DNA from 3 places in the Bacillus infantis NRRL B-14911 genome. Region 2 is predicted to be linked to each of the others. Evidence: riboswitches for the same ligand, from Rfam matches in the RefSeq annotation. Region 2 holds a riboswitch; each other region holds the start of a gene.
What was found. Region 2 has a riboswitch for S-adenosylmethionine ahead of N288_RS25390 (Fur-regulated basic protein FbpA). Riboswitches for the same ligand answer to the same signal wherever they lie in the genome.
Positions count from the first base shown of each region.

Region 1: another riboswitch for S-adenosylmethionine. It lies ahead of N288_RS03735 (sugar ABC transporter substrate-binding protein); the one in region 2 lies ahead of N288_RS25390 (Fur-regulated basic protein FbpA).
Region 3: another riboswitch for S-adenosylmethionine. It lies ahead of N288_RS19650 (O-acetylhomoserine aminocarboxypropyltransferase/cysteine synthase family protein); the one in region 2 lies ahead of N288_RS25390 (Fur-regulated basic protein FbpA).

Region 1 covers NC_022524.1:688,671-696,090, reverse strand. Annotated here, with positions in the region: gene N288_RS03745 (ABC transporter permease) at 1-107, opposite strand, end outside; gene N288_RS03740 (sugar ABC transporter ATP-binding protein) at 76-1,614, opposite strand; gene N288_RS03735 (sugar ABC transporter substrate-binding protein) at 1,680-2,762, opposite strand; SAM riboswitch class I at 2,903-3,067, opposite strand; gene N288_RS03730 (hypothetical protein) at 3,480-4,157, shown strand; gene N288_RS24210 (coiled-coil domain-containing protein) at 4,331-5,995, opposite strand; gene N288_RS03720 (coiled-coil domain-containing protein) at 5,992-6,954, opposite strand.
Region 2 covers NC_022524.1:2,391,301-2,398,720, forward strand. Annotated here, with positions in the region: gene N288_RS11925 (hypothetical protein) at 1-403, opposite strand, end outside; gene N288_RS11930 (TetR/AcrR family transcriptional regulator) at 518-1,099, shown strand; gene N288_RS11935 (alpha/beta hydrolase) at 1,152-1,958, opposite strand; gene N288_RS25390 (Fur-regulated basic protein FbpA) at 1,975-2,142, opposite strand; SAM riboswitch class I at 2,210-2,314, opposite strand; gene N288_RS11950 (DMT family transporter) at 2,682-3,608, shown strand; gene N288_RS11955 (AAA family ATPase) at 3,717-5,456, shown strand; gene N288_RS11960 (hypothetical protein) at 5,692-5,982, shown strand; gene def (peptide deformylase) at 6,027-6,605, opposite strand; gene N288_RS11970 (ATP-binding protein) at 6,728-7,420, shown strand, end outside.
Region 3 covers NC_022524.1:3,876,956-3,884,375, forward strand. Annotated here, with positions in the region: gene N288_RS19625 (carboxymuconolactone decarboxylase family protein) at 193-570, opposite strand; gene N288_RS19630 (MetQ/NlpA family ABC transporter substrate-binding protein) at 708-1,556, opposite strand; gene N288_RS19635 (methionine ABC transporter permease) at 1,572-2,240, opposite strand; gene N288_RS19640 (methionine ABC transporter ATP-binding protein) at 2,233-3,258, opposite strand; SAM riboswitch class I at 3,452-3,559, opposite strand; gene N288_RS19650 (O-acetylhomoserine aminocarboxypropyltransferase/cysteine synthase family protein) at 3,687-5,003, opposite strand; SAM riboswitch class I at 5,100-5,199, opposite strand; gene N288_RS19655 (MFS transporter) at 5,353-6,621, opposite strand; gene N288_RS19660 (thioredoxin family protein) at 6,847-7,167, opposite strand; gene N288_RS19665 (toprim domain-containing protein) at 7,164-7,420, opposite strand, start outside.

The DNA of each region.
Region 1 (7,420 bases), 1.7 Mb from region 2:
CCGTAAGAAAAAAATGCCGGGTTTACGATGGTGAAATAAACCAAAATCAGAGCCATCAATAGGATGGCACCATATTTATATACAAACTGAAACACTTTGCTGCTCATCACTTTCCTCCTTCCCCCCGCTCGCATATAGCAGAATTTTTTCCTGTGAGGCCTCTTCCCTTGATAATTCTTTTACAATCATCCCGTCATACATCACTAAGATTCGGTCTGAAACAGTCAGGATTTCTGAAATTTCATTAGTTAGATAGAGAATACCCTTACCCTGGTCCGCAAGGCTTTGGATAAGGTCGAAGATTTCCTTCTTTGCACCAATGTCCACGCCTTTGGTCGGTTCATCGAAGATATAGAGGTCACTGTCTGCTCCTGTCCATTTTCCGATCGCCACCTTCTGCTGGTTTCCTCCGCTTAAATGGAGAACCGGATCCGTTGTCCCGCCTGTTTTAACACCCAGGTTCTTAATAATTTTTTCCGCGTGGCTTTTCTCTGATTTTTTATTCATGAAAAGAAAAGAGGAAAACGATTTTAGATGAGGGAAAGAAAGATTATGTTCAATCGACTCATTGATAAACAATCCCTCTTTCCTTCTTTCTTCCGGGATTAAAACCACACCGGCACGTATCGCATCCGCCGGGCTTTTAAAGGGACCTACTTCTCCATTCATCTTCATTTCACCTGATTCTGTTTTCGTAAGGCCGAACAAGATCCGCGCCAGCTCTGTTTTTCCTGCTCCAACCAGCCCTGCGACTCCTACTATCTCTCCTCTTGAAACCGAAAGACTGGCATTTTTCACTAACCCGCCATCACTTATCCCATCGACCTCTAACAGTTTCTTCCCGGGTACCGTTTTTTGTTTTTCTGTGATTTGAATGTCTTTGCCAAGCATTGCCTCGACGATTTCCTGATGGGTTGCTTGAGTTGTTTTAAAGGTCTGAATGGTTTCACCGTCTCTCATGACGGTAATCCGGTCACTTATTTCAAATACTTCCGGCAGCCGGTGGGAAATGAAGATGATGCCCATCCCCTGCGCCTTCAGCTTTCTCACAATGTTAAAAAGATACTTTGTTTCCTCGATCGACAGCGGGGCAGTCGGTTCATCCAAAATGATGATGCCCGCATCTTTGACCAGGCCTCTGGCGATCAGTACCATTTGCTTTTGAGCGAGGGTCAGCTCAGAGACATATTGGTCTACAGCTATTTGCTCTTCATTCAGGAGAGCAAGAATTTCTTCTGCTTTTCGCTTCAGCTCCTTTTTTGAGACGAAAAAGCGGTTTCCTCCGGCAAAGGAATCAAGCAGAATATTCTCCGCCACTGTCAGCTGCGGCACCAATGCCGTATCCACCTCCTGGTACACACAGTGGATGCCCAGATCCTTCGCCTCTTTTGGTGAATGGATCGTGACTGGCTTTCCGTTAAGATAAATATCGCCTTCATCATGGCTGTAAGCACCCGCCAAAATTTTGATAAGCGTACTTTTACCCGCACCATTGGCCCCCAATAAAGCATGTACTTCTCCAGAGGCCAAATGGAGTCCAGCTCTCTTCAAAGCCTTTGCTGCACCAAAGCTCTTGGATATATTTCTCATTTCAAGTAGTGATGCACCCATCATGCTGCCTCCTTTAAAAAGGAAAACATCAGGCGGCCTTTAACCTAAGGCTGCCTAATGTCCCTCTGTTATTTCCCTTCTTCCAATTCCTTCAGGGTTTCGGTATATCCCTGGTCGCTGTTGCCCCATCCTTCCACGTATTCATTCAGCTCCGTGGTTGTGATTTGCTCTTCCGGGAGGTCATCTTTTGATACGAACACCGGTGTTAATTTAACATTGTCAGGAGTCTCTTCTCCGGATAATTTTTGATAGGCATAGCGAACCTGTATTCTGCCAATATCCTTTGGATCAACAGCTGCAGTTGCCACCCAAGGAGAATTCTTGTCCTGAATCATTTGCAGGTCTTCATCACTCATATCGATTCCGTACACTTTGATATCTGTCCGGCCGGCCTGCTGGATAGCACGCACGGCTCCTTTGGCAAATTCATCCCATGCTGCCCAAACTGCTGTAATCTGCCCTTTCTCCGGATACTGCTTTAAAATGGCTTCCATTTGTGACTGAGTATCCAATGCTGTGTTCTGCGTCGCTGCTCCAAATGCCGCGACCTCTTTAATCCCCGGATTCTGTTCAAGGAATTCCTTATAGGCAACTTGTCTTCGCTCCATCGGCGCAAAGCCGGCTACCCATATTTTAACGATATTTGCATTTCCATCTGAGTCCTCAGCCAGTCTCTCAAGAGTGCTTTTTGCCATCTCCTGGTCACCCTGCTCAAGCACGGTCACACCCGGTTCACTAACCTCTGCGTCAAAGGCAACCACTGGGATTTTTTTCTCGACCGCCTTTTGGACTCCGGCCGCCAATGCTTCTTTTGTGCCATGGTCTATTAAAATAGCATCAAATCCCTGGTTGATCGCTGCATCCAGGTTTGAAGACATTTTCGCCAGGTCACCATCAGAAGTAAAAACTGTTGTAGTTCCGCCGAATTTCGTAACCTGCTCCTTCACACCGTCAATATACTGAGCAGAAAACGTACCAAGATTCTGCTGCATAATTAATGCGATCTTTTTATCGGTAAGCTCGTTTTCATCATTGGTTTTATCGGCCGCCGCCTCTCCCTCGGTGCTGACGCCTGTCTTTGGCTGGCACCCTGCTGTAAGCAGGATAACGACAAAAATACTTAATAGAAAGCTCCATTTTTTATTCTTCATTTTCTCTCTCCATTATTGTTTTTTTTAACTTTTGCTTTGAACCCTTTGATGCTGACCTGTAAATCACTCCTTTTATGATATAAAAAAGCCTCTTTCTGCGTAGAGAAAGAGGCTGAAGATTATATATCGAATCTCCACACCTCTTATCTCCCAGAAAAGAAAAATCTCCTCTGTTGGAATTAGCACCGTGCCTTAAAGGTATTTACATACCGGCGCAAATCTTGCTGCGCCCCGTTTCACAACGGAATTACGGTCGGTTGCTGGGCTTCATCGGGCCAAATCCCTCCGCCTGCTCTCGATAAGAGTTGAAAGCTTGCTATTAATTTTGATTACCTGTGCTGAATATTATCATCAAAATTAAATGTACGCAATATGTTTTTTCAATTTTATAAATTTTTATGAAAGAAGGTGAGCTGGAAGAAGGTCCGGGCGAAAAAGAAAGTGCCTGGCCCCGTACACTTTAATGCATTAGCCAATGCGGGGTCAGTCACCTATTTTTATGGGGTCTGGTACCTATTTTCAGCGTTAAGGAAATATTATAAGCGACCTCCTACCAGCACTTTAATCCTGCACAGAATGTGGGGGCAGGCACCTAGTTCCATAATTTTTTTTCTAAAGTAAGATACGTTTATAACAACTCTTTATTAAAGAAATTTAAAATAGTATAATTTATGGATGTTATTACCATTATGTTTTTAGAAAAGGAAGAGGATATTTTTGAATATACCTATTAGGGATTATCTAGACCAAACAAAATATGTTACTCAAGAGCTAATTGCCCTTCTAAACAAGGTTGATAATGATTTGGCACAATTAACCCACACGTCGGCCATGATTCCGTACTACCAGCAAAACTCAAAAATGTATAATGACTTTTCTAATATGTTAAGGGCTGAAGGTCAACCAGAGGAAGCATTTGACTATGTCATAAGAGCTGTAGAACATGCTAAAACAGCAGGAGACTACCAAAATCAGGTTCAAGTAATCCAAGCATATTATAATAACGCTTTGCTCATAAAAAACAGCCCAAAACAATCCCTTGCCCAAGCCATCCTACAAATAGGAAAACAAGGTATTTCATCAAGGTATGGTAAGAAAAAAAGTGATTGTTCGAATGCACTAATAGTTTCGGATAAGACCATCCCAGTAAAATTTGGTGTCAATATTTTAGACATAATTTGGGAAGGCAGAAACCAATCAATACACTATGAAGATAAACAATTTAATACACCTACTAAAACATGTTTTAATACCTTACTCAATGACTCCGATAGTAGATGCCAAGCCTTACTTGGATATAGTAATGGGGAAAATAAAGCCTACGAAATAATTGAAATACTAGAATGGACGAACTACACTAACTTTGAAAGAGATTTATTGTCCCTTTCAATTTAATAAATTTTCTTAGCCATCCAACCTAGACTGGCTTTTTTTCTCTTTTTCCCTCCAATACTGAGATAAATTATTCACTTTAGTCCTTCCTGCATATATTTTTTTAATAGATAAAGTAAGATAAAAAGAAGTATCTCTGACTTCTTTAGAGATACTTCTTTTTAAGATACAAATCACTAATCAATCGTCCTAACTTGAGATAATAAATAATTGTATTTGTTTTTATGTAGTATAGGCTTTGTCAATTTTATTACATTATAGTTATCTAACTTTGAAAGATACTGTAGATTTTCAGAAATTGTCACAAAAAAAGTTTGACTTGGGATAGTTAAGAAGTATTTTTCTACTTCTTTAAATGTGGTTTTTATCGTCTTCTTATCGACTTCATTCTTAACAAATGAATCAATCCCAAATGGAATAGTGTAAATCCCAAATTCAGCAATTAATCTCATATAAGTTAAGTATAGTGCCAGCAATGTTTTATTGTTGTCCATTCCACTCCCCTTAACTTCTCTATAATTAAAAAATTCAACTTCGCTTAATATGGTACTTCCAATACGCAAATTAATATCGTTTATTATTTCGTAAAATCGCTTTTCAATTTCTGACTTTCTGTTTTTTTGATCTTTTTTTAGTGCATTAATTTTCTTTGCTAATTCTTTGCCATAGTCTACTAACTTTTCTTTTTCATCAGATAATTTGTCTATAGTTTTTAAAAATTCCTCATTCGCCAGTCTCTTTGATTCTAAATCAATAAATTCTTGGAGAGTCAATATTTCTTGAATTTCTTTCTTTTTCCTAGTAATCATTCTATACTTGCTATCAAGATCTAAAATTTCATCTTGTAATACTTCAATTTCTTGTTGTAAAACTTCACTTTGTTTTTTATTCATATCAAGCATGTTTTGTATTTCTAATACATTATTATTTAGTTTAAGTCTTGTTAAGGACTGTTCCAAGGTTAAATGCGAATGACAATGGATACATTCGAACTCTACATCTTTATAGTTTTTCTTATTTACAGCCTTGATTTTTTCTAATTCAATATTATCTTGGTTATTTATATCTTGTTCGGCTTTTTTAGCAAATATCTTTTTCTTCTTTGAAGATATTTCATTTGAAATCCTACTAAGCTGATTTAGAGTTATATCAAATGTTTCCTTTAATTTATCAAATTCATAAGGAGAGGTATCTATCATTTCGACTTTGTCTGAATATTCTGTTTGGAGACTGTTTAGAACATCTATTTTTGATGAATATTGATTTATCTGTTTTTGATTTTTGGTCTTTTCATTCTCTTTTTCCAAAATGGCCCGATTTGAAATACCCAGAGTATATTCCAAAATATCCCCGGGTATATTAGAATATCTTCCTAACGAGTCAGAAGAGTTTTTAATAATATAACCATTCCATGATTTATCTTGGTCCAAATAAAATGGTGTTAGTATTTCTGTTGAATATGCAGAGGAAAGTTCCTTAGTGCTCGATGATTTTAATTTTAATTTCATTTCAATTGAAAGTTTTCCTTGAAGCCATTCTGAAAACTCTTTAAGATCTAATGCCTCTTCAGAATCTGTAACATAAAATAACGAATTATTTCTTATAATATAATATGAAGAGCCATTTATAATAACATCCAATCGAAATCGCATAGTTTTGTAGTTCCACCCATTTGGAAACTGTTTAATATCATACCCCAATGCATAATATAATGATTTTATTAAACTTGACTTACCGATTGTTGTGCCGTCACTCGTAATTACATTTGTATTTTTTGAAAAGTGAAATTCATTTGCCACTTCGCTTTCATAATCTAGAATAATCAGTTTCTCAATTATCATATTATTTCACTCATTTCTGATAAGACTTCAATAATAATTGCCTTCTTGGAAGTTTCATTTAAACTATTAAACTTTTTATTGTTATTGCATTTTAGAATAGCGTTATTAATAATTTCATCCTCTGTCCCTGTGAATGCAACGAGATCTTCCAATTCTTGCTTTGCGATATTCTTTTCAGTAGAATACAAATGCATAATTTTAAGCTGTTCTTTCTTCACCTGTTTCTTCAAAAAGAAATTATATGATGTTGATTCAAGAAGGTTATCGAATGCATCAATAGTTGAAGAGAGTTTGAATATTTCTCTGAGGTCTCCTTTTAAGATTTCCTTTTTTTTATAATCCTCTTCGCTCTTTACAATATATTCACTTTTTTGATCAATAAGCGTAAAAAGCTCATTTATTGCAACCTGCCCTCGCTTATTGCTAACATCTATTTCCTTTAAGGCCATCTCCCCTAATAATACCGGAATAGCCTCATTCAACTTATCCTTAAAAGGAGGTATATAGATATAACTGGATAACAATTTTTCTTCAAATTTATGGATATTCTCCTTATCCTTCAATTCTTGCAAAATAGTCTTTCTTTGGTCATCACTATAAGAATATAGTGGAGTACAAATATTTCCATCCGAGACTTCTGTCATGCTTTTTAAATCTGACTCTACAAATGTTTTAACGAAAATTTTAAAGAAGGAATCTTCGTTTCCATTCCTCAGATTTTTTTCAAGTATTGATTTACCTTCTTTACTATTTAAGATTTTTTTTAAAGATAACTTCTGACTCTTTACTTGAATATATGCCTCATAACCATCATATTTAACTTCAAAGTCATCCTTTGCTTCGACTAGAATATGAAAGTTTGGTTTATCAAAATTCTTAATTGCTATGAAAGTAATTGCTGCCTTTTGAAAATTAAAGCCCTTTATAGCAACTGCACCGCCGTTTTCAAAATCGCTCATTTAGATTTCTCCCTGAACTTAATTATATGTCTATGGTAATTGATTACAGTTTTTATATCAAATCAATCATTTTATCCAGGTAGGCCTAGAGAGTATAGCTAAACAGATTTTTCTTTGTAATAGTCCCTATTTTCTTATGCAGTAAGGATTTTATAACCGTCAAGTAGAATGACACATCTCTACTTAATAATTTGAAACACTTTTTTCCCAGCCTCCACCCCGGTTCCATCCTTCGAGTGAAAATAAAGATTTCCGGCTGAAAAAGAACAATCAAAGATAGGATAAGGGTTTGTACCAAAACAGGCGCAAAACCGATTCTGAATCGGAAGAGTATATTTTTTTGGAGGCTACATCCTCTGTTCAGTATTATTAATGTCTTGCTACTCCACACCCTCTCAACCTGCATTCTATATCGCCTAAATTTTTACCGTTTAAGACAAAATTTTGCCCAAACCCGGCGTTTTCA
Region 2 (7,420 bases):
CCATCAGCAAGGCAGCTCCGATAAGATATGCGGCTCCATGCCTCGCAAAGCCTTTTATATTATGCCTTGCATGATCCATACCATATCTTTTTTCCGGCCGTTTCCCCTTTTTGGCGATGTAATATAAAAATCTTTCATCCGCCCACTGAATCATACTTTTTCCAAAGGCTATCGACACACCGATATATACGGCAGCCAATGCATGTGCCTGTGTTGCTTCTGAGCCTCTGTATAAGTCCGCACCCGCTGCTGCCAGCAGGATCAGATCTACAACAGGAGTCATCGCGAGCAGGATGAGACCGGTTTTCTTTTTTCCGAAAAGATAACGCATACAAAGGCCGGCCAGGATTAAAACCCAAAAGCCGACTTCACACCCTATGATAACCCACAATATCCAGTTCATACTTTCCCCTTCCAGTACTATTGTTGTTTAAACTCATCATAACACCACACTTTTAGTGATACAAGTGTATTATTAAAAATTGAAACCTGTTTTACGGTCTGCTACACTGAGACTATGCCTAAAATAGTTGATCATGAACAAAGGAAAAAAAGAATCGTCCAGGCCACCTGGCAGGTTATTTTGGATAAAGGGGTGGAAGGTGCGTCTGTCCGCAATATTGCAGCGGAAGCCGGTGTTTCTCTTGGCGCCCTGCGCCACTATTTCTCCACACAAGATGAACTGCTTGTCTATGCAATGAAACTGGTAAATGAAAATGTGATAAACAGGGTTTCGGAGATTGCATTGAAGGATTTGCCCCCAAGGGAAAAGGTTTATCAAGTCCTGCTTGAAATTGTTCCAACCACTGATGAGAAAATGGCAGAAATGGAGGTGTGGTTTGCGTTTGTTGCATACAGCAGGCAAAAGGAAGAATTTCGAATCCTGAAGCAGGGAATATATACGGGGATTGTTCAGATGATGGATTTTCTAAAGTCCCATGGAGAGCTGAAGGATGGCCAGGATCATGATCTTGAGACTGAAATGTTATACAGTTTCATTGACGGGCTGGCCCTGCACAGTATGCTCGAGCCTGAACGTCTGAAACCGGACAGAATAGAAAAAACTCTCCGCCGCTACCTGGATAGAATCCTAAAATGACCACAGATGACCGGATCTTTTAAAATCCGGTCATTTTCAGCATTGATTCAGTTCATGAAGATGCATATGACTGCTGCTCCCTGAAAGCTTTGAGCCATTCTGATGTGCATTCGATCAGCTCCGCAAAGCAGCGGCCGGCTGAATAGGTATGGCAGGCTCCTGTAACATAATGCAAGGAACATGATCCTTCCTTCCGCTTCCTGAATTCTTCCGCATATCTTCCTGAGTGGGATACCGGAATATCCTGGTCTGCTGTTCCATGTACAATCAGGACATCGCCCCTGTATGCCGCAAGCTCTTCCAAAGGTTCATATCTCTTCAGCGAAGAAAAGTAATTGTCCGTTAGCTGATAGCCCAAATAATCAAGTGAAGCTCCCTTGTCCAGTGCCTTTACCTTTTCACTGCCGACAATGCAGACGATATCCTGATATGGTCTTGCAGAAGCCGACCATATGATAAGCTTCCGGATGCGGACATCTTTTGCAGCAGCCAGCACGGCAACGGCTCCGCCGAGGCTATGGCCGATGAGAGAAATTGAATGAGGATTTGCATAATCAAGCTTCACTGCAAAATCGATAGCAGATAAAGTCTGCTCCAGCAAATCGGGAAGACCTGTTTCTCCGTACTCACCCGGACTCTCCCCGCAGCCCTCATAATCAAAGCGGAGGACAAGATACCCATCTGCAGTAAGACGGTTGGAAGTTTTAACAAATAGCCTGTCGACACCAATACGGCTTCCTGTAAACCCATGGCAGATGATGACCAGGGGATAGCGGCGGTTCTTGCTGAATCCTGCAGGAAAATCCAGCGATCCGCACAAGTGCTTATCCTTCCAGGGTATTAGAATACTTTCTGACATATATAGTCCCTTCCCTCTATTCATTAATATGTGATCTGTTTTCCTGATAAAGTTTTAACAGTTCTTCGTACGGCACCTGAAATAGCTGGCGGCCTTCTTGTTTGTATATACCCATGGACAGCAGCTCTGAAATCAGCTGGTCCTTTTTCTCTTCTTCTTTTATCATTATAGTTTCTTCCTTCATTAAAAAAGCCCCTTCTGACCGGTGGCCCGGAAGCAGAAGAGGCTTTATGCGCGTATGGCTGCCGCTTCTCTCATCTTCCAAGCTTCCGCTTGTTGGATTTGGCACAGTTCTCGCAAGGAGTCTGCTGCCGAGGCTTCATAGGGCCAATTCCCTCCGCCTCTCTGGATAAGAGTATTCCTATAAGTTTTGTTGGAATTAAATATACGCTACTTTCTTTTGATTGTCAAGATGTACTGCTGCAATTTCCTGTTCAGCTTTTTATTCAGCTGATATAGCCAATAGGTTTCCTGTCCGAAAGTGAAATGCAAATCACAGGTCCCGATTTTAACGGCATGAGTGTATATATAATGCCCCCTCTGGAACATCGGAAACCAGAAGAACTCTTTTTCAGTTACATCCATATGGAGTCTAAACCCTTGGATGAAGTCATCATATTCAAAGGCAAATCTCTTGAAACGAAAGCAACAGTCTATCACTTCTTTCAGTCTATTTTCTATTCTTCTTGAATAAGAATAATAGAAGGTATATGGGAGGTGGGAATGATGCAGGGCAATCGCATTCTATCTTTATGGTACGCCCTTCTGGCAATTGCGTTCTGGGGTGTTTCATTTGTTTCAGTCAAATGGCTGGTATATTATTTGGCACCGGGTGCCCTGGTTTCCTTAAGATTTATGATTGCTGCCATCTTCCTGGGCTGCCTTCTCACAATATTCAAAGAATCCTTTTACATAAAAAAAGAGCATTTCGCCCATGTTTTTATTCTTTCGGTACTTGGGGTGTTCATCCATCAAATGGTACAAGCTTCTGCCATGCTCACCCTGGATGCCTCTGCTGCCGGGTGGATGATCTCTTTCACACCTGTTTTTACTAGTTTGCTTTCCTTCCTTTTCTTATCTGAAAAGCTTTCGCTCCTTAAAATTTGGGGAATGATGATTGCCGTTACAGGGGTTCTGGTTATCTCTGCAGAAAATTCAGGGGGTACGCTTCAATTCAGTCCTGGTCTTGGTTATTTCCTCCTGCTTTTCAGTACCTTTAATTGGGCTGTTTATTCGATTTTGTCCAAGAAATTTGCACTTCCCTATTCTTCTCTTGCTGTCACCTTTTGGACAAGCCTGATAGGCTGTTTGGCGACTCTGCCATTCCTTTTGAGAAATCGGGGGTATGAATTACTGTATACCCTCCCTTTGGACGGGTGGCTGCACCTGCTGTTTCTAGGCATTTTTGTATCGGCCCTGGGCTACTGGTACTGGGGAAGGGCGCTTGAGGTGCTCGAAGCGACACAGGTTTCGGTCATGATGTATTTTGAACCGCTGTTTACACTGCTGGCAGCAATCCTTATTCTCGGGGAAAAAATCCCATTATACAGCAGCATCGGCGGAGTTCTGATCATCATGGGAGTGTCGGCTGTTAACAAGCCGGTACTCGGCTTCCTTATGAAAAAGCTTTTTAAATACCCTGTAAAATAGAATTTAAAACCCTTTACCAAAAATTACATGTTTTTTCCCTTGCATAAATCTATACAGTCCGAACAAGTTTTCCTATAATGGAGATAGATTCATTTAGGAGGGAAATTGTTGAAATCCACTTTCAAAAAAATTTCGAAACCTGTCCCCCTTATTTCATTGGCCATTCTAATTGCTGCTGCTGCGCTGTGGTTCAGCCTATCCGGCAGCAAAGAAGTTACCATTCCCTTTTCTTCCATAGAAAATATCATTCAGGATCATCCTAGTGAAACTGTCCTATTAAAAGAAATGAAAAATGGCACTCTCCATTTGACCGCAGGTACAGCTGAGTATGTGTCACAGGTGCCTCCAAACAGCCAAATGGTTGCTAAACTGATTGAAAATTACAATATCCAGTACAGCTATTCTTCCGCAAATCCATTTACTTTCTGGATTTTGGGTGGAACACTGATCCTTTTTGCAGGGATTGGCCTTTACCTTCATAAATCCGGCAAAGGAATATCCACCGCCAATTCGATGAAAAACAGCGCCAGCAAGGCAAAGCCCCTTCCTTCCATCACAATGGATGATATTGGCGGCCTTCAGGATGAAATGAAGGAGGAAATCCTCCAGACACTTTCCATCATTAAAGACAGGGAAGCATCAATCCAGCTTGGTGTGAAGCCGCCAAAGGGAATCCTGCTTTATGGACCTCCGGGTACAGGCAAGACGCTGCTTGCCCAGGCGATTGCCAAGGAAATCGGCGCTTCATTCTTTTCAACCAGCGGATCTTCTTTTAATGAAATGTTCGTCGGCGTAGGCGCCTCAAGGGTCCGAAGCTTATTCCAGAACGCCAGAAAGCACTCACCTGCAGTTGTCTTCATTGATGAAGTCGATGCCCTTGCAGGCAAGCGGAAGCAGCATGGCGGGGACGAAAGCGAGAAAACATTGACTGAGCTGCTTGTCCAGCTTGACGGCGGCCATTCAAATGACGGCATCCTGTTCATCGCTGCTACAAACCGCAAGGATATGCTGGATGATGCTTTCCTCCGTCCAGGCAGGATTGACTTCTCTTTCCTAGTTCCGCTTCCGGATACAAAAGGAAGGCAGGAAATCATCAGCATTCACACAAAAGGCAAGCTTCTGGCAGAAGATGTAGCAGCTTCCCTGCCTGCACTAGCAGAAAGCACTTCCGGCTTCTCAGGGGCTGACATCAGCTCTCTCTTTGAGACAGCCAGCAGAAGGGCCATCCGGAACGGGAAAGAAAAAATAGATAAAGAAGACCTTGATTTTGCCATTGACCGGACGGTGCTTGGAAGCACAACACGCCCGCTTCAGGACCCCGAGACTAAAAAGAGGGTTGCCATCCATGAAGCCGGACATGCCTTGATTGCCGCCATCACCAAGCCTGGCTCAGTAAGAAAAGCAACAATCATACCACGTGGACAGGCGCTCGGATATGTTGCACCCATACCAAAGGAGCTTCATCTGTCCACCAGCAGTGAGCTGCTTGACCAGGTCAGCATGATTCTTGCTGGCGGAGTTGCAGAAAGGCTGTATCTCGGCGAGCATAGCATCGGTGTCAGCGGCGATGTCCAGCAGGCCAAGCATATACTTGAGCAAATGGTGGAAATCGGCTTATTCCAGGACGGTTTCAACCTGACCTTTGTCAAAGCGGAAAAGGAAGCCAAGATGCAAGAGCTGTTCCAGCAGGCTCTAGCTAAAACAGAAATGCTCATTAAAACGAATGAATATGAATTTGAATGCCTGGTTGCGGCCCTTCTGAAGAAAGAGACACTGGAAGGTGCAGAGGTTCAGGAAATTGTTGGCGAACCATCGAAGCAGCATGAGGCAGAACTTGTGACAGTATAGAATCAGCAGAAAGCAGCCCTCGGCTGCTTTCTTTTTTTTGATAAAAAACGCTTTGCCTATATTCCAGTATAAAGCATTGAAGAATAGCCATACTAGCGGTGTAGGAATTGCAAAGGTTTATCAGAAAAAATAGAGGCTCCTGCCGGGTCAGTCCCTATAAGCCATGCCTCATTCGTTCATTGATGAAGAATAAGTTGATGCTGTTTCTATTTAGAGTCTGAAAGGAGAATTCAATATGAAAGAACAATTAGAGCACATTAAACAGCTGCTGGAGGAAAATTTTGATCATCCTGAGTCACTGGATCTGGATTCGTGCATCCATGAACTTGAAGCACTAAAAGAAACAGCCGGGAATAAAAAGATTATGATCCAGGATCTCATCAACAGTCTGACCCATGCCCGAAACAGCAGTAAAGAGCTTCTGAATGAAGGGACCCCTTCCTCATCAGCAGCCTTCGGCCAGGCGTACCGGGCAGTTGAACAGGCCATCTCTTCGGTTTCTTTCACAGATAACGACCCATATTAAAAAAAAGGAGCGTTTCCGCTCCTTTTTTGCTGTTTTTCTCCATCTTAAAACAATTCAGCAGCTGATGCACCTGCAGGCAGCTCGAATGGATTTTCTTTGTTGATGCGGTCATAAAACATGATGCCGTTCAGATGGTCAATTTCATGCTGGACGATGACAGACGCAATCCCTTTTAGGCGCATCTCTACCTGCTCCCCTTTTTCATCGGAATATTTGATCTTGATTCTTTCATAGCGGGGAACATAGCCTTTAACCTCCCTGTCAACAGAGAGGCAGCCCTCACCCTCCGGAAGATAAACCATTGCAGCAGAGTGGCTGATGATTTTAGGGTTAAAGACCCTCAGCTCTTTTACTTCCCCTTTTTCATCCCTGAAGAAGGCAGCAAACATTCTCTTATCCTCCCCTATCTGGTTGGCTGAAAGGCCGACTCCGGGCCTGAGCTGATATTTGTAGGCCAATTCAGGATCCTGGCTGTTTTTTAGATATTCCATCATCATCTCCATGATAACATGGTCTTCCTGATTGAGAGGGACCGCCACTTCAGCTGTTTTTTGCCGAAGTATAGGATCTCCTTCTCTGACAATGTCTTTCATTCTAATCATTTTTCTGTCCTGGCTGTCCATAACTACCATTCCTTTGTTTTTTGTAATGTGTAAAGTCCTCTGCAGGCTCTTTAAAATGCCGTCTATCCATTTTCAAAATATTTGCTATAATGTTTTTGACAGGACTTTAAGTGTGGAGGCTGATGAAGTTGCGGGAGTTTGCTGAAAATCTATTTCTTCATTTTTTTATCATGATGATCATCCCGCTTATGCACAATGTTAGCATAAAGCATGAAAAAAGAGCATGGGTCATGTTTTTTGCTGCTGCTGCCTCCCTGGTGCTGACACTGGCATTTCCTGTGAGAATGTCCAATGGCCTTGAATTTGATATGAAGTTCATACCTGTATTTTTTTGTTTTTTCTATCTTGGACCTGTCGGAGGGTATTTGTCAATCGCGGCCCTTCTGATTCTCATGGCCCTTTTTAATATAGATAATCTTTATGTAACTCTCATAAATTATTTTATTATATCAATACCGATGCTGTTTATCCGGAAAAAATATCAGAAGATCAACATCCTTGGTAAAACCTTGGTTGCTTTTGCTTTTTACTTTTTAATCACGTTTACCAGGCTGATATATTTCCTGCAGACTGGCCATATTCAGCATGCAGTGAACCTTGCCCTTTTCTTTCTTTTATCATTTATAAGCCTTTGTGCTGCCATTTATATTATGGAAATGTACAGATTGCACTCAGAAATGGCTGAGAAACTACAAACAGCAGACAAATCCAATGCGATCAGCCAGCTTGCAGCCTCTGTTGCCCATGAAATCAGAAATCCCATGACGACAATCAGAGGATTTCTGCAGCTTATGAAGGAAGAGCAAAACCTGACG
Region 3 (7,420 bases), 1.5 Mb from region 2:
AACAGGAAAAAACCTCATTTTGTATAATTCATTAAGGTATCCCCTCTTGAAGGGACCTCATCTCCGCCATCCTTACAATTCCGGCTGAATTCTTCCAAATAAAGGTTGTCTCTCCCCCAAGAGTCCATAACGCATGCAAAAAAGGAAACAGCCCTGCTTCAGACAGGGCTGCTTTATCATATAGATTGGCTTTTACTGCTTCATCTGCCCCTGATTCAATTCATCCATTGCTTCCTGCACAAGGGTGACTGCCTGGCTCATCGCTGCGCCGCCGCCAAAAGCCGCTGTGACGCCGACTGCTTCGAGCACCTCTTCCTCACTAGCCCCCTGGTCAAGGCAGCCTTTCACATGATAAATAATGCAGTATTCATCCTGTGAATACAGGCTGATTCCAAGGGCAATCAGCTGCTTTTGCTTTTGAGAGAGGCTGCCTTCTTTAAAGCATGCCTCAGTGAATGCGTTATAATGCTGGGCAAGGTCCGGCATTTTTTGTGTAAATGTGCCAAGGCCCATTTTATAGTCATGAAGAGCTGCTTCGATTGAATTTGACGGTTCGTATGAATGCTCCATTCGTGTCCACTCCATTCCTGAAATCTTTAACATCATTAGTATGTTTTATTTTCAGAAATGCTATGCGGGCTCGACATGGCTGTTTTTTGGCATAGGAAAAGGCAGCCTGCATTCTCAGCGGCTGCCTTTTTCTATTATTACTCAGATACAGGAACGACTGCACCTTCGTATTTTTCAAGGATGAAATCCTGGATTTCTTTAGAGTGGAGCACTTCGACAAGTGCCTTAACCGCTTCTTTATCTTCGTCGCCGCTCTTAACAGCGATGACGTTCACATATGGAGATTCCTTGTCTTCGATTGCAATTGAATCTTCAATTGGGTTTAAGCCTGCATCAATAGCATAGTTAGAGTTGATCAGAACTGCATCGCCTTCATCGTTGTTGTAGATCTGCGGAAGGAGGGAAGCTTCATATTCTGTATCAAACTCAAGATTTTTCTCGTTCGTTTCGATATCGTCAATTGTTGCCTTGATTTTATCTACGCCTTCTTTAAGCGTGATAAGGCCTTCTTTTTCAAGCATAGTCAGGATACGGCCGTGATCAGCAACTGAATTGCTCATCAGGACTTTCGCACCGTCTGGAAGTTCATCAAGGCTCTTGTATTTCTTTGAATACACACCGATCGGCTCAATGTGGATTCCGCCTGCATTGACGAAATCATAGTCATTTTCTTCAATTTGCGCTTCAAGGTACGGGATATGCTGGAAATAGTTTGCATCAAGCTCTCCGGAATTCAATGCTTGGTTAGGCAGGATATAGTCCTGGAATGTTACGACTTCAAGTTCAATGCCCTTTTCTTCCAAAAGCGGCTTAGCTTCTTCAAGAATTTCAGCGTGCGGGACATTGGAAGCTCCCACAACCAGTTTGGATGTTTCTTCTTTCCCGCTGTCCGCATTTCCGCCGTCAGCATTATCTTCAGATGTTCCGCATGCTGAAATGACGAGCGCTACGGCAAGTGCCAATACAAGTGATAACCATTTTTTCATTAGTTAAGTCTCCTTTTATCGTTTGTCTAGTTTAGAAGTTATGATATCTCCAATTACTTGGAGGATAAACACAATCAGCAGGATGACGATGGTCGCCATCAAGGTTACATCAAAGCGGTTCCGCTGGAAGCCTTCCAGATAAGCAAGGTTCCCAAGTCCTCCTGCACCGATGACTCCTGCCATTGCGGTAAAGCCCACAAGCGAGATGGCTGTAACAGTAATGCCCGATACAAGAGCCGGCATGGATTCAGGGAGGAGCACCTTAAAGATGATTGTGCTCGTTCTTGCACCCATTGACTTGGCTGCTTCAATGACGCCTTTATCAATTTCCCGCAAAGCAATTTCAACCATACGGGCATAAAATGGTGCCGCACCGATGATCAGTGCAGGCAAGGCGGCATTTTCTCCGATCATGCTGCCCACAAGGAATTTCGTGAACGGGATCAGCAATACGATTAAAATGATGAACGGGATGGACCTGAATACATTGACAAACGCCGCTATAATTTTATTGATGAGTGCATTTTGCCAGATGTTCCCCCTGGAAGTAAGGAAAAGCAGCAGGCCGAGCACAATCCCCAATACGAATGTAACCAGTACAGAAATGCCAGTCATATAAAGCGTTTCATTCGTTGCTTCCCACATCTTATCCCAGTTAACATTTGGGAAAAATTCATTAAGCATTCGAAATCACCTCCACGCCAACCTGCTGTGCATGGATATATTCAATCGCTTTGGCAATTTCGTCAGCCTGCCCATCTAGATGGATGAACAATGTTCCATAAGAGCCGTTTTGAGTCTGCGAGATTTTCCCTTGAAGGATATTAACTGTCAACTCAAAGGAACGGATCAGATTCGTGATGAGCGGCTGTTCAGCCGATTCCCCGACGAAGGACAGCTGTACGACTTTTCCATGCGGATACAATCCAAGCAAGGCCTCTGCAGTCTCTTTTGTTTCCTCAGGTTCTGTGACCTGCTGGACGAATCTCTTTGTGATCTGCTCGCGCGGATTTTTAAACACTTCCAGGACAGGGCCGATTTCCACGGCCTTTCCGCCTTCCATGACAGCTACCCGATGGCAGATCTTCCTGATTACATGCATTTCATGAGTAATAAGTACAATGGTCAGTCCCAGGCGGCTGTTGATGTCCACTAGCAGATCCAGAATGGAATCCGTTGTCTGCGGGTCAAGCGCCGAGGTTGCCTCATCGCACAGAAGCACCTTCGGGTTATTCGCAAGCGCCCTGGCAATCCCGACGCGTTGCTTCTGCCCGCCGCTCAGCTGGGAAGGGTAAGCATCCTCACGGCCGTCAAGGCCGACAAGGTTGATGAGCTCATTTACTCTTTTTTCTCTTTCCTGGCGCGCAACCCCCGCAATTTCCAGCGGGAATGCAATATTGTCTCTTACGGTCCTTGACCAGAGAAGGTTAAAGTGCTGGAAGATCATGCTGATTTCCTGGCGCGCTTTGCGCAGCTCCGCACCCCTGATTTTTGAGATCTCCCTGCCGGCTACCGTAACCGTTCCCTCTGAGGGAAGCTCAAGCCCGTTCAGCATCCGGATCAAGGTGCTTTTCCCTGCACCGCTGTAGCCGATCACTCCGAAGATTTCACCTTCCTTGATTTCAAGGTTGACATCATCAACTGCTTTGACCGGGCCTTTTTTTGACGAATATATCTTTTTAACATCTTTTATTGAAATCAATTGCCGTATTCACCTCTTTTATATCCAATTAGACAAATGGCTTTACAGAGATATATCATCCTGCCAATCCCCATAAGAGTAGTTTCCTGAAACCAGGGCAAGATTATTCCATGGCTTCAAGACAGGAGACTTTTCTGTAAAAATAAAAATGCCTTTCTGCATGTGAGCAGAAAGGCATGATGGAAAAACCTTTCTCTCATCTGCCAAAGCTAAAAGCTTTGTGTGAATTGGCACCATTTCAATAAACATTGACGGTTGCCGGGCTTCATCGGGCACATCCCTCCACCTCTCTTGATAAGAGCTATCATATATGAAGTTCATTTTCATTCATTAGCCATTTTTGAATTACGAGTGCTATCGTATCATGGATGAAAAAGGGTGTCAACAACAAAGTTTAATTCTAAAAATTACCGGCTGAATCCTGAAGTTCACACCTTCCCTGCCAGTGAATGGCTTCCGGTTGCGGCTTCAATTGCCTGCTCCAGGTCCTCGATGAGATCTTCGGCATTTTCTATGCCAACAGAAATGCGGATTAGATCCTCCGGCACCCCTGCTGACTTCAGGCCTTCTGAATCAAGCTGCTGGTGAGTGGTGCTGGCAGGATGGATGATGAGGCTTTTTGCATCGCCGACATTGGCTACATGCGCCCACAGTTCCAGGCTGTTGATCAGCTTGGCACCGGCCTCCCTGCCTCCCTCAATTCCAAATACAGCCACAGCTCCGGCTCCTTTAGGCAAATACTTATCAGCAAGTGCCTTATCAGGATGGCCTTCATCCCCCGGATAAAGCACCCAGGTCACAGCAGGGTGATTCTTTAGATACTCTGTCACTTTCTTTGTATTGCTGATATGCTCCTTCATCCTCACATGCAGTGTTTCAAGACCGAGAGTGAACTGGAATGCGTTCTGCGGGCTAAGTGCTGGCCCCAGGTCCCTCAGCAGCTGGACTCTGGCTTTGACGATAAAAGCTGCCGCGCCGATTGCTTCACTGTACACCAGGTTATTGTAGCTTGGGTCCGGATTGGTGAAGCCAGGGAATTTGACTGAATTCCAGTCAAAACGACCTGCGTCTACTATGACGCCCCCCATTGTCGTCCCATTTCCCAGCAGCCATTTTGTCGCTGAGTGGATTACGATGTCTGCCCCAAAATCAATCGGCCTGCAGAGATATGGAGTGGCAAAGGTATTATCAACTATCAGCGGAATACCTGCTTCATGGGCAATTTCCGCCACTTTCTCAATATCGAGGACCTTTAAGCTTGGATTGCCGATTGTTTCAGCGAATACAGCTTTTGTTTTTTCATTGATGGCCTCCCTGAAATTTTCCGGGTCATCGGGATTGACCAGCTTTACATTGATTCCGTATTTAGGAAGAGTGACGGCAAATAAATTATATGTCCCTCCATAAAGATTTGAAGCTGCTACAATTTCATCTCCGGCCTGGGCAATGTTCAGGATGGCAAGAGTGATGGCAGCCTGGCCGCTTGCAACAGCAAGTGCCCCTACGCCGCCTTCAAGCAGTGAGACCCTTTCCTCAAATACAGTAACTGTCGGATTATGGATTCTTGTATAGATATAGCCCGGCTCCTTTAAGCCGAACAGATTGGCGGCGTGCTCTGTATTCTGGAACTGATAAGCATTATTCTGATAGATCGGCACTGCCCTTGCCCCTGTTGCAGGGTCAGGCTGCAGTCCTCCATGTACACCAAGTGTTTCAAATCGATAGTTCTTTTGCTTCTCTGCCATTGTTATCTCTCCTTCGGGTTATCAGATATTTTCATTATGCCGGATCACTGCTGGTAACAATAAAAGCCCCTCTGCAGAAGAGGGGCTTTTTCGCTCAACTTATCTGCCAGAGATCATGCTCTGCTGGAATTAGCACCGTTCTATTGCCGGTTGCCGGGTTTCATCGGGCCAGTCCCTCCACCTCTCTTGATAAGAAATATGAAATTTTTAGCGTGCTTGAAGTTAAAATGATAGTATCATAACCAGCAAAAAAGAGTCAACTGATTTTTTAGAAAGTTCAGTTTTATATTTCTATGAATGTTCGACAAATAGAAAGGCTTATGACAATTTCCCGAGAAATATCCGCTTATCATACAATCTTTGCTGTATTTGTTCTTCCAGAAGGCTCTGAAAGCCTTCTGAATACGACAAAAAAGTATGTAGAGCCTATTAAATATAAGACTGCAGTTATGGTGAAGACAATAGAATATCCCCAATAGTCTCCGTATTTGATGACAAGGCCTGTAGAGACAGGGCCCATCACTGCCCAGCCCAGATTGAACACCATCTGATTCACCGAGCTGGCCAGGCCTCTTTTGGAATCATCCACCTTCGACATCATCAAAGACATCTGGATCGGATTTCCCGCATTCATTAAAGCCTGCCTGAATAGAAAGCCAATGGCGGCCAGCCATAAATTCTCTGTGTAAGCAGTCAGTAGAAGGAAAGGCAGGGAGGAAAGCTGCAGGAAAACGACTGCCTTTACCTCCCCGATCCTCCTTACCACCTGGGGACCAATGATCATGGCCGCTGCCGTAGCTGCCTGACCGAGGGAAATAATCAGCCCGATTGCAGAATTCGACGCATGGAAACGGTCTGCAAAATATAGATTCAGGTAAGGTATGACAAGCCCTGCCCCAAATCCGATAAACAGCTGTGCTGCAGCGAACAGGATGATGATCTTGAAACCATCATCCTTCAGAGAAAACCGTTTGCTTCCTTTAGCTCCGCCGATTTGCGGGATTTTATCGCTCCGGTTTTCCTGAAAGCGGAGTATCGGAAATATTCCCGCCAGATAGATGGCTCCTCCCAGCAGTAAAGTAAACCGTATGCTCGCCAGCTCCGAGAAATAAAAAGCAAACAAGTCAGTCAGCAGTCCGCCGCTTAAGTTGCCGATGACATTGGCTCCTGTCATAACAGCGAAATGGATGCTGAACAAATGAACCCTCTGCTCTGGCTTGGAATTCTCTGTCAGCCAGGGAATGGAGGATACCTGAATGAAGGCCGTCCCCAGCCCTGTGCCAAAGGCAAACACGATAAGCAGGCTCTGCATGTCAACCATGCTCCTGGCAAGCAGAATCACACCGGTTGCAGCAGCCCCGAACTGCATAGCCTTCTTCCGGCCGATCCTGTCGCTCATAATGCCTGCGGGGATCAGCACAAGGGCTGTCGCCAATGCAGTCATCGCTATGATCTGGCCATTCACCTGCTCTGAATAGCCAAGCTCCCGTATATAAAAATTATAAATGACCATAAAAATGCCCATTCCGATCTGCGTGAAAATATTGGCTGCAAAAGCCCGGCGTATATTACTGTTATACCCGCGGATCTGTTCAGCCCATTCCTGATAAAAAGCCATTTTATATGCCCCTCGCATTTATTTCGTTTCCCTAAATAATCATAATATCGTTTAGAGAAAAAATCCATCCTTTTCCTTTGAATCTTCTGGTTTTTCTGCTAAATAATCCGGAACATTTTATCCATTGACCATGATAATCCCTGGACACTGGCCGCGGACAGATGCGCAAACAGTAAAAAGCCTGTACCAGCCGGGTGTCCTACCCTCTAGTACAGGCTTTATTATTTACAGCAGATATTCTTTTGTTTTTTCCAGCAGGTATGGAACAGAGTGGAATGCGTATATTTTTTCTGCCAGCTCTCCCTCCCGGAAAAATAGCAGGCAGGGGACACTTTCTACTGACCACTTGCCGGCCAGGTCAGGAAAATAGTTCAAGTTTGCCTTTCTGCATTCAATTCCCGGGAGTACCTCAAGGGTCACTTCCAGCATCCGTCCAGCCATCTGGCATGTTCCGCACATCGGTGTGTAAAGATAGAGCATCCATGTCTCCCTGTCTTTTTCATACCGTTCCAAATCCCCAAGCATCAGTTCTTGCAACCCCATCATCCTCTATCTAAAAACTCAGCATATACGTCTATATTGGCGCCAAGCAGAACCGTTGCAAGATGCTGCTCCGGTGCAGTGGCCACTTCCCGGTACATTTTATCAATATAAAGATGTGCTGCTTCCGGGAATTCCCGTTTGAACTGCTTTCTCAGCTTTTCGCCGGATTCATCTGCATCCACCAGAATATAAACATCACGGTCAAATAATTCGTCAATCAATTCATCCAGGCGGGTTATGCTGATTGTCCCGTTCG